DNA from 2 places in the Nocardiopsis sp. EMB25 genome. Region 2 is predicted to be linked to the other one. Evidence: riboswitches for the same ligand, from Rfam matches in the RefSeq annotation. Region 2 holds a riboswitch; the other holds the start of a gene.
What was found. Region 2 has a riboswitch for thiamine pyrophosphate ahead of thiO (glycine oxidase ThiO). Riboswitches for the same ligand answer to the same signal wherever they lie in the genome.
Positions count from the first base shown of each region.

Region 1 (5,338 bases), 3.5 Mb from region 2:
TCCCCCCTTCCTCCCGGTCGGTGCCGCTCCGTGACCCGGACTCGGCCCGCGCTCCTCCGTCGGACACGCGCACGCGCGTGTCGGTCAGGTGCCGCAGCAGCAGTTCGTCGTGGGTGGCCATGACCACGGCCCGCCCCTCGGTTCGCAGGACCCCCAACAGCTCCACCAGCTCCGTCCACGTCCGGGTGTCCTGGCCGAAGGTCGGTTCGTCCAGGGCCAGGACGTCCGGGGCGTGCGCGGGCCCGGAACTGAGCGCGGTGGCCACCGACAGGCGGCGCTTCTCACCTCCGGAGAGCGTGTAGGGGTGCACGTCGGCGAGCCTGGTCAGGCGCAGCCGTTCCAGCAGCTCGTCGACCCACGCGTCGGCCGCGCCCCGCTCCATGCCCGCCCGCAGCGGAGCGAACAGCAGCTCCTCGCGGACCGTGGGCGTGACGAACTGGTCCTCGGCGTGCTGGAAGACCGTACCCACGTGCCGGGCCAGGCGGCGGGCGGGCCAGCGCCGCAGCGGGCGCCGGTCGGCCTCGGCCAACGGCCCGCGCGGGAGCACCTCGCCGCGGTACGGCCTGCCCAGTCCCGCGAGCATCATCAGCAGAGTCGACTTGCCCGCCCCGTTGGGCCCGGTCAACGCGGTGGCGGTCCCGGCCGCCACGGGCAGATCGACCCCCGACAGCACCGTGCGCGGCGACGCCGACCGCGCCCCCAACTCGACGGGGGTGCGCGCGGCGACGCCGACCGCCTCCAGGAGGGGGGAGCCCCCGGCCCCCGGGGACACGTCCGGTTCGGGTTCGCGCCCGGGGATCCACACACCCTGGGCGGCCAGGGAACGGCCGTGCTCGGCGAAGACCGCTCCGGGCGCGCCGTCCGCGATCACCCCGCCGCCCGGTTCCAGGACGACGACCCGGTCCACCAGGTCCACGACGTCGGCCACCCGGTGCTCGACCAGGACGAGCGTCGCCTCGGTCTCGGCCAGGAGCCGCTGGAGGACACCGCGGACCAGTGCGGCGCCGTCGGGGTCGAGGTTGGCGGTGGGCTCGTCCAGGAGCAGCAGACGCGGGCGCACGGCCAGGGCCCCGGCGATGACCAGGCGCTGCTTCTCGCCTCCGGACAGGGCGCCGGTCGAGTGGCGGCGCCCGTACGGGAAGCCGACCTCGGCGAGGGCGCCGTCGACGCGCGGCCAGATCAGGCCGGGCTCCGTGCCGAGGTTCTCCAGGCCGAAGGCGACGTCGTCCCCGGCCCGCGCCATCACCAGCTGGGTCTCGGGGTCCTGGCTGACCAGTCCGACCAGGCCGCGACGCCGGTCGGCGGGCTCACCGTCCACCAGGAGGGCGCCCTCCTGGTCGCCGCTGATGGCACTGTCGGGTCCGGTCAGCCCGGCGAGGGAGTGCAGCAGGGTCGACTTGCCCGCGCCGGAGGCGCCGAGCAGGAGGACGCGTTCACCGGGTTCGATGGTCAGGTCGACACCGCGCAGGGCGTGGGTGTCGCGTCCGGAGTGCTGCCAGCCCCAGCCGGAGAGCTCGACGCGCGCGCCGGGCCCTCCGCCGGGGCGGAGGCGCTCACCCATCCCGGTCAGCCCTTGGCCGACGGGAAGGGGGCCAGCGCGCCGGTCCTGGCGAGCGCGGTGGTGATCAGTCGGGCGCCGACACCGGCGATGACGGCGGCGCTGACGATGACGATGGCGCCGTAGGCGAGCTTGAACTCGATCGGCCAGGCGACGTTGTAGGTGATGTTGTCGCGGATGGCGGGGGAGATCCCGGCGACGGCGGCGGCGAGCACGGCCACGCCCATGCCCCAACGGCGGTAGCCGAAGGCCAGGAAGACCAGTTCGGGCAGGATGCCCTGGAGGGCGCCGTCGAGGATGACCATGATCCCCCACTGGGTGCCCAGCACGGCCGAGACGGAGGCCGCGGCGATCGAGGTGAGGAGGGCGGCGCCGGGCCTGCGGATGATGAGGCCGCCCAGGACGCCGGAGATCAGCCACATGCCGTAGACGACCGCCTGCCCGGGCGGGAAGCCCACGAACAGCGGGGTCGTGACCGTCCACACGATGTTCCACAGCCAGAAGACGACGCCGATCGCGACGCCGATGACGGCCGCGACCACGATGTCGACCGTCCGCCAGCCGCGGATCCCGCCGACGATGTTCTCCTTGTACCCGGTCGCGCCGGTGTCGGTGCTCATTCCTGTCCCTTCGTCGGGTGACGAGGGGCATGCGGCCAAGAGCGTCCCGGTGGTCGTGCGGCGCGCACCGTCAGACGTAGCCGGTGCGCGGGAGACACGCCACCGGTGACGGTTCCTACGACTTCCTTCGCTGGCACTACCCAGATCAGGTGTGTAAGGGTCTGCGGCGACGGTGCCGCACTCTCAGCGCTCATGCGCTCCCCTGTCGGTTATGCACCATTATGCGGCACATACTGCCTGGTAGTGACACGCACCACCCCGCGCGTACCGCCGGCCCTCCCGCACCGGGGAGCACCCGCCGCGTCAGGTGAACGCCCCGACCCCCGGTCGCCACCGCGTTCCCGCGTCCTCGGGCACCCGTGCCGCGCCCGGTGCGCCACGTGTCCGGGAACACCGCGGGCACGGACCTCACAGCCGTCCCAGGCCTCAACCGCCCGCGGATCCCCCGCTCCCCGTGTCGCCCTCGGCTTCCCCGGCACCACCGAGACCACCGGCGTCCTCCGGGGCGTCCTCGTCTCCCGCTTCGGTGGCGTCCCCGGTGCCACCCTGACCGTCCTCGGACGTCTCGGCTCCCCCGGCGTCTCCCGTTTCCCCGCTGTCCTCGGCGTCCTCGCCCTCCCCAGTGCCCTCCGAGGGATCAGCACCACCAGCACCCTCCTGGAACTCAGCGCCACCAGTGCCCTCCGGGATGTCAGCGTTTCCAACGCTCTCCGAGGGATCAGCACCACCAGCACTTTCCGGGGGCTCAGCGTTTCCAACGCTCTCCTGGGGCTCAGCGCCACCAGCGCTCCCCTGGAGATCAGCATCCCCGGGAGCCCTGCCATCGTCGGCGACCTCGCTCCCCTCGGCGGGCCCCGCACCACCGTCGCCCCCGTCGTCGGACGACTCGGCGTCCGGGTCACCGAACGCCTCGGGCGGGCCCGCGAACCCCTCCGCCGGGAGCGACGCCGTGGCCCCGCTCATCGTGTCCCGCCAGATCGGCCCGGGCACGGTCCCGCCGTAGACGATCCCGTAGTACCGGCCCCCGATGGTCACGTTCTGGAGCGGGTGGCGCTCACCGCCCCGCACGTCGCCGACCGCCACCGCCGCGGCCAGGTTCGGCGTGTACCCGGCGAACCACGCGTAGGCGGCCTCGTCGGTCGTCCCCGTCTTGCCCGCCGCCGGGCGCCCGATACCGAGACCGCTCGCGGTCCCCCCGTTGAACGGCTCCTGGAGGAGGTGGTTCACCCCGTCGGCCACCCGCTGGTCGACCGCGCGCTCGCACTCGGCCTCGACCGGGATCTCCTCGTCGTCCCCCGTACCCGGCCGGTCGATGACCACGGTGTCGACCGGCACCGGAACGCAGTGCACGCCCCGGGCGGCGAACGTGGCGTAGGCGGCGGCCAGGGTCAGCGGGGAGACCTCCTGGTCCCCCAGGGTGAACGAGCTCCACACTCCGAGCGGCTGGCCGTCGGCGCGGTGGACGCCCGCCCGCTCCGCCATCGTCGCCGTCTCGCACAGACCCACCCGGCGTTGGAGCTGCGCGAAGTAGGTGTTCACCGACCCCCGGGTCGCGGTGACCATGGTGTGCGTGCCTGAGCTGCTCTCCCCCGCGTTGCGCACACTCCACGGTTCCATCCGGCCGCCGTCACAGTTCCTCAGGCCAGTGATCGTCTTATTTCCGGGCGACCGAAAACTGGTCCCATAGTCCAGCCCTGCGTCGAGCGCGGCGGCGAGGGTGAACGTCTTGAACGTCGACCCCGCCTGGTATCCGGTGGTCCCGCCGTCGCGGCGGTCGACCGCGAGGTTGATGGCGGTCGTCCCCGGATCGTTCTCGTCGAAGCCGTACCGCAGGTTCTGGGCGAGCGCGCGCACCCGTCCGGTGCCGGGTTCGACGAGCGCCTGGGCGGCGAAGCGCGTCGAACCGTCGTCCGGCACGTGCCGGACGACCGCCTCCCCCGCCGCCTCCTGCATGTCCGCGTCCAGAGTGGTCCGGACGGTCAGCCCGCCCTGACGCAGCACCCGCAGGCGTTCCTCCTCGGTGTCGCCCAGGACGTCCGTGCGCCGCAGCCAGCGCATGACGTAGTCGCAGAAGAACGGGTACTCGCTGTGGTAGCAGCTCCCGCCACGCGGCGTCGGGTCCAGTCCGAGGTCCTCGGCCGCGTACCGGTCGGCCTCCTCCCGGCTCAGCGAACCCACGGCCGCCATCCGTCCCAGGACGAGGTCGCGCCGGCCCCGGGCGGCCTCGGGGTTGGTCAGCGGATCGTAGTAGGAGGGTGCCCGCACCAACCCGACCAGCAGTGCGGCCTGCGCCGGGTCGAGGTCGGCGGCGGGCACGGAGAAGTACCGCAGCGCGCCCATCTCGATCCCGTGCGCGCCCGCGCCGAAGTAGGCGAGGTTGAGGTAGCCCTCCAGGATCTCGTCCTTGGTCAGCCGCCGCTCCAGGCCGACCGCGTACCGGAGCTCGACCAGCTTGCGCGCGAGGCTGCGCTCGCTCGCCCGCGCGGCTTCCTCCTCGCTCTCCGCCGTCTCGATGAGCAGGTTCTTCACGTACTGCTGCGTGATGGTGGAGCCGCCCTGCGTGTGGCCCATGGCGGTGAGCGCGGCCGCGCGCAGGACACCGCGCGGGTCGAAGCCGTGGTGCTCGTGGAAACGGTCGTCCTCGACCGCCAGCAGCGCCGCGGGGACCCACGGGCTGATCTCGTCGAGGGGGACCACCTCGCGTTCGCGTTCGGCGATCTCGGCGAACGGCCGACCGTCGGTGTCGGTGAGCACGACCCGCTCCGACAGGCGGGGCACCTCCAGTTCGTCGGGCATCGCCATGAAGAGTGTGGCGGTGTCGCGGCTGACGACCCCCGCCGCCCCGACCCATGGCAGGAGCAGCGCCGCCACCAACAGACCGGCCAGCACCGCGACCCCGGCCAGCCGCGCGAGGGCACGCGTTCCCCCGAGGCTTGGTGCTCCCCTCCGGATCGACCCCGTCACGTCGCCCCCTCACACCGTGTGGCGCCCGCCCCGCTCGGCGGGTGACGGGCACTGCGCCGACCACCCTCCCAAGGGGCGGGCAAAGGGAGGACCGGCATACCGGGCGTGCCTCCGAAAAGATTCCCCAATCTATGGCAAAGCCCTCAGATCGACCATTAACGACACCTCACCGCAAAGCCCCAAAACACCCCGGAAG
Region 1 is NZ_JAMTDN010000001.1:6,431,771-6,437,108, reverse strand. It holds gene KIK06_RS28650 (ABC transporter ATP-binding protein) at 1-1,561, opposite strand, end outside; gene KIK06_RS28645 (ECF transporter S component) at 1,567-2,178, opposite strand; TPP riboswitch at 2,284-2,392, opposite strand; gene KIK06_RS28640 (transglycosylase domain-containing protein) at 2,605-5,142, opposite strand.
Region 1: linked by a shared signal. The riboswitch ahead of KIK06_RS28645 (ECF transporter S component) and the one ahead of thiO (glycine oxidase ThiO) in region 2 are both predicted to bind thiamine pyrophosphate.

Region 2 (5,338 bases):
GTCCTCGGCGTCCACGACCTCCTCCTCGAGGCTGTCCGGACTGAAGCCGAGTTCCTCCATGGCCGCCGTGGCGTCGGCGATGTCCTCGCCCACCAGGTCGGGCATCTCCACGACCTGCGGGCCCTGGGACACGTACGCGGTGACCTCGTCCCCGGGCGACAGCCGTTCCCCGGCCTCCGGTTCGGTCCGGGCGACCGCTCCGGCCTCGACGTCGCTGTAGACGGGTTCGGCCGCCTCCACCAGGATCAGGCCCTCGGAGCGGACCGTGTCGCGGGCCACGTCGATACTGTCGCCCGTCACGTCCGGAACGTTCTCGAAACGGCCGAGGAACAGCCACCAGCCGGCGACGAACACGACGATCGCCATGATCGCGCCGCCGATCCCGAGGAGGAGCCGGCGCCGCCTGCGCAGGGCGTCGTCCTCGTCCTCGTCGTAACCGTCGCCGTAGCCGTCACCGTCCAGGTCCGCGCCGCCCATGTCCACGACCATCGTGGCGTTCTCGGTGCCCGGGCCGGCACCGCCCGCGATGAGCTGCGGGGCGGTCACGGACGCCGTCGAGGCGCCCGTCTGCGCGACCGGGGGCAGCGGCCCCCCGGCGGACTCCCCGTCCTCGGGCAGCCGGTTGAGGACCTCCAGGACCTTGGCCAGGTACTGTCCGGCGTTGCTCGGCCGGTACCGGGGATCGCGCTCCGTGGCCTTGGTGACCAGGTCGTCGACCTCCGGCGCAAGCCCGGGCAGGAAGTGCGAGGGACGCGGGACGTCCTCGGTCACGTGCTGGTAGGCGATGGCGATCGGCGTCTCACCGGTGTGCGGCTGCCCGCCGGTGAGCAGCTCGTAGAGCATGATGCCCGCGGCGTAGACGTCGGTGCGCGCGTCGGCCACACCCTGCTCGATCTGTTCGGGAGCGAGGTAGGCGGCGGTACCCATGAGGGTGCCGGTACGCGTGAGGCCCTGGTTGGACTGCTCCACGGCCCGGGCCAGACCGAAGTCGGCCACCTTGACCATGCCCTCTTGGGTGATGAGGACGTTCTCCGGCTTGACGTCCCGGTGGATCATCCCCGCCTGGTGGGCGGCGCCCAGCGCGGCCAGCACGGAGGCCATCACGTGCAGGGCCTCGCGCGGCCTCAGCCGTCCGGCGGCCTTCAACCGGTCGCGCAGGGTCAGACCCGGCACGTACTCCATGGCCAGGAAGACGTGGCCCTGGTCCTCACCCTGGTCGAAGACCTGGACCACGTTGGGATGGGAGAGTTTGGCGACGGAGTGGGCCTCGTTGATGAAGCGCTGGACGAACGTGGGGTCCTGCGCGAGCGACGGGTGCATCACCTTCAGCGCCAGTCGCCGGTCGAGCCTCAGGTCGTGGGCGACGTAGACGGTCGCCATCCCGCCACCGGCGATCCTGGACTCGACGAAGTAGCGTCGGTCCAGCGTCGCGCCTACGAGGGGATCGGAAGTCGTCATGTCCACGGCGGAGTAGTGTCCTTGCTGCGGGGAGCGCGGGCGTTCGCGGCCGGTGGCGCGTACCCGACACCGGGTGTCGAACCGACACGATAGCGGAAGCTCGTGCCCGGACCGCCCCGCGGATCGCGGTGGCGCCGCCCCACACCGCCTGTGTGGGAGGCGTTCGCGCCTGGGTCGTCGTCAGTCGTGCGGTGCCGCTCCGGGCGCACCGCTCACCCCACCACCGTACGTGACGCCGCCGGGGGCTCCGGCGGCGCCTACCGCGCGTCGTCAGTCGATCGCCGGGGATGACGCCTGGGCGTGTCGGCGGACGGGGATCCGCCCCGCCAGACGCGCGCCGCGCCCCGCGCGTACGGCGTCGCGCATGGCCGCCGCCATCCGCACCGGGTCCTGGGCGCGTGTCACGGCCGTGGCGAGCAGGACGGCGTCGCAACCGAGCTCCATGGCCAGGGCGGCGTCGCTGGCGGTGCCGATCCCGGCATCCACGATCACCGGCACCCCGGCCTGTTCGACGATCAGCTCCAGGTTGTGCGGGTTGCGGATGCCCAAGCCGGAGCCGATCGGCGCGGCCAGCGGCATGACCGCCGCGCAGCCCAGCTGTTCGAGGCGGCGGGCCAGGACGGGGTCGTCGTTGGTGTACGGGAGCACGGTGAAGCCCTCGTCGACCAGTCGTTCCGCCGCGTCCAGCAGCTCCACGGGGTCGGGCAGGAGCGTGTGCTCGTCCGCGACGACCTCCAACTTCACCCAGTCGGTGCCCAGGGCCTCCCGGCCGAGCCTGGCGGTGCGCACCGCGTCGGCGGCGGTGAAGCAGCCCGCCGTGTTCGGCAGGGGCCGGATCTTGTTGCGGGTCAGGACGTCCCACACCGACCCCCGCGTGCCGGGAGCGACGCGGCGCATCGCCACGGTGGTCAGCTCGGTCCCCGAGGTGACGAGCGCCTCCTCCAGCACCTCCAGCGACGGGGCGCCCCCGGTGCCGGTGATGAGTCGGGACCCGAAGGAGGTGCCGGCGATCACCAGCGGGTCGTCGAGGATGTCGGTCATGGTCAGCCTCCCTGCACGGCGGTCAGGACGTCCACACGGTCTCCGGTGTCCAGGCGCGTGTCCGCCCAGGCGGTCCGTCGCACGACCTCGTCGTTGACGGCCACCGCGATGCCGCCGGGGACCTCGCCGTCCCCGGTCACGGTCAGGTCGCGCACGACGGCGCCGACGGTGGTGCCCTCGGTGACCTCGCGCCGGTCGCCGTTGATGATCAGTTCCACTGCTTCTCCCACGTGCTCGTGTGGTCGCCGCCCAGCCCGCGGTCGGCGGCGAAGGGGCGGGCGTACTCCGGCAGGGTGCCGCTGGTGAGGGCCTCGCCCATGGCCTCACCGGTGACCGGCGTCAACAGAACGCCGTGCCGGTGGTGCCCGCCCGCCAGATGCACCCCGGGAATCCGGGTGGGACCCAGGAGCGGTTCGTTGTCGGGTGAACCCGGGCGCAGGCCGACGCAGGTCTCGGTGATCTCCAGTTCGGTCACCCCCGGGACGAGTTCGCGCGCGTCGCGCAGGACCTGCCAGAGCCCTCCGGCGGTCAGCGCGGTGTCATACCCCAGCTCCTCCTGGGTGGCGCCGACGACGACCTCGCCGTCCTCCCGGGGCACGAAGTAGACGGGGAAGCCCCGGACCAGGCCACGGACCGTACGGGAGACGAGCGGCGGTTCACCGGCGGGCGGGCGCATCCGCAGCAACTGGCCCTTGACCGGGCGCAGGTGCGGCACCACCGGTTCGGGGAGCGCGATCCGCTCGTTCCAGCAGCCCGCGGCCAGGACCACCTGGTCGGTGGGCAGCACACCGCCTCCCGCCAGACGCACGCCCAGCCGGGCGCCGCCGGTGGCGCGGTCGACCCCCTCGACCCGGTCGGCCACCTCGACCACACCCGCCCGTTCACCCGCCACGGCCAGGGCGCGCAGCAGCAGACGGGGGTCCACCGAGTGGTCGTCGGGGGCGAGCAGGCCGCCCCGTACGGACGGGGCGAGCATGGGTTCCAGGCGTCGGCACTCGCGGCTGGTCAGCCGCTCACCGGTGGCGCCGATGCGCTTCTGCAGACCGTGGAGGTCGTCGAGGACGGCCAGGTCGTCCCGGTCGAAGGCGACCAGGAGCGTGCCGGTGGTGCGGTGGCCCACCGAAACGCCGCTGACCTCCTCCAGCTCGGCCACGAAGTCGGCGTACAGTCCCGCGGAGCGGACACCGAGCTCCACGAGCCGCTCCTCCCCGAACACCGCCTCGGTGGTGGGTGTGAGCATGCCCGCCGCGACCACGGAGGAGGCCCGGGCACGCCGCGGTTCGTCGACGGGGTCGGGTTCGACCAGGGTGACGGACAGCCCGCGTTGGGCGGCGCGCCAGGCGGTGACCCGCCCGATGAGGCCCCCGCCGACCACCACCACCCGGTCACCGACATTGGTAGGACGACTCGTCGCGGGGCGGGGTTCGTTCGAAATGCGCATGGCGCCGGGTTCCACTCCCTTCGCCGGTATGACCCGGATCAGGTTCGTGCGGTCGGAGGCCGGACCAGCCTCCCTCTCAGCCGGGTCCACCCGGCTCCCGCGGGACGTTCACTTCCGCGTTCATCCTAGATGACCCCGGTCCGGGAGGTGGTGACGGGGATCTCCCCGGAGGCTCGGGGCCCCGCCCCACGAGGGTGTCCGCCCCCCTTCGCCGATGTGGCAGATTGGTGGTGTGACACAACACGAACCCGACATCGACGCTCTGGTCGGCGAGTGGCTGACCCTCAGGGAGGCGGCGGCGCCGCTGGGCGTGAGCCCGAACCGGATCAAGCAGCTGATCCGGGAGAACCGCATGATGGGCGTGGTCCGCTCCGGCGAACTGTCCATCCCGGCCGCGTTCCTCGACGGTGACGACCTCGTCAAGGGGCTGCCGGGCACCCTGGTGCTGCTCAGCGACGCGGGCTTCTCCACCGAGGAGGCCCTGCGCTGGCTGTTCACGCCCGACGAGTCCCTGCCGGGGACCCCGATCCAGGCGATGCGCGAGAACCGGGGCACCGAGGTCCGCCGTCGGGCCCAGGGCTTGGCCTTCTGAGCCGCCCTTCCCCGGGCCCTCGCCTCGCTCCGGCCCGTCCGTCGGGCGAACGGCGACCCCGGCGGGCCACCGTGCCGCGGACGGACCCGGGGCACGCCGCCGTGGGTCTCCCCTTGGGTGACCCACGGCACAGGCCCTAGGGTGGCAACGTGAGGACCAGCCACGGAACCAGCCTGCGCAAGCACCTGGACGCATCCCTTCTGTACCTGTGCACCGACGCCCGGCGCGAGCGCGGTGATCTCGCCGAGTTCGCCGACGCCGCCCTCGCCGGGGGCGTGGACATCATCCAGCTCCGCGACAAGGACCTGGAGGCCCGCGAGGAGATCGCGGCCCTGGAGGTGCTGCGGGAGGCCTGCGAGCGGCACGGCGCCCTGCTCGCCGTCAACGACCGCGCCGACATCGCCCGCGCCGTACGCGCCGACATCCTGCACCTGGGCCAGCGTGACCTGCCCGTCCCCATGGCCCGGGACATCATCGGGGCGGACCCGATCATCGGCCGCTCCAACAACGACATCGAGGCCGCGTCCGCCTCCGCGGCCGAACTCGGTAGCGACTACTTCTGCGTCGGCCCGACCTGGGCCACCCCGACCAAGCCGGGACGGCCCGCCGCCGGACTGGAACTCGTCGAGCGGGTCGCGGCCCTGGACACCGACAAGCCGTGGTTCGCCATCGGCGGCATCGACCTGTCCAACATCGACCGTGTGCTGGAGGCCGGGGCCCGCCGGGTCGTGGTCGTCCGTGCGATCACGGAGGCGGAGGACCCCAGGGCGGCCGCCGCCGAGCTGCGTGCCCGGCTGGCCGCCCGC
Region 2 is NZ_JAMTDN010000001.1:2,966,420-2,971,757, reverse strand. It holds gene pknB (Stk1 family PASTA domain-containing Ser/Thr kinase) at 1-1,464, opposite strand, end outside; gene KIK06_RS12760 (thiazole synthase) at 1,729-2,499, opposite strand; gene thiS (sulfur carrier protein ThiS) at 2,502-2,717, opposite strand; gene thiO (glycine oxidase ThiO) at 2,708-3,940, opposite strand; TPP riboswitch at 3,939-4,051, opposite strand; gene KIK06_RS12745 (Rv2175c family DNA-binding protein) at 4,155-4,532, shown strand; gene thiE (thiamine phosphate synthase) at 4,682-5,338, shown strand, end outside.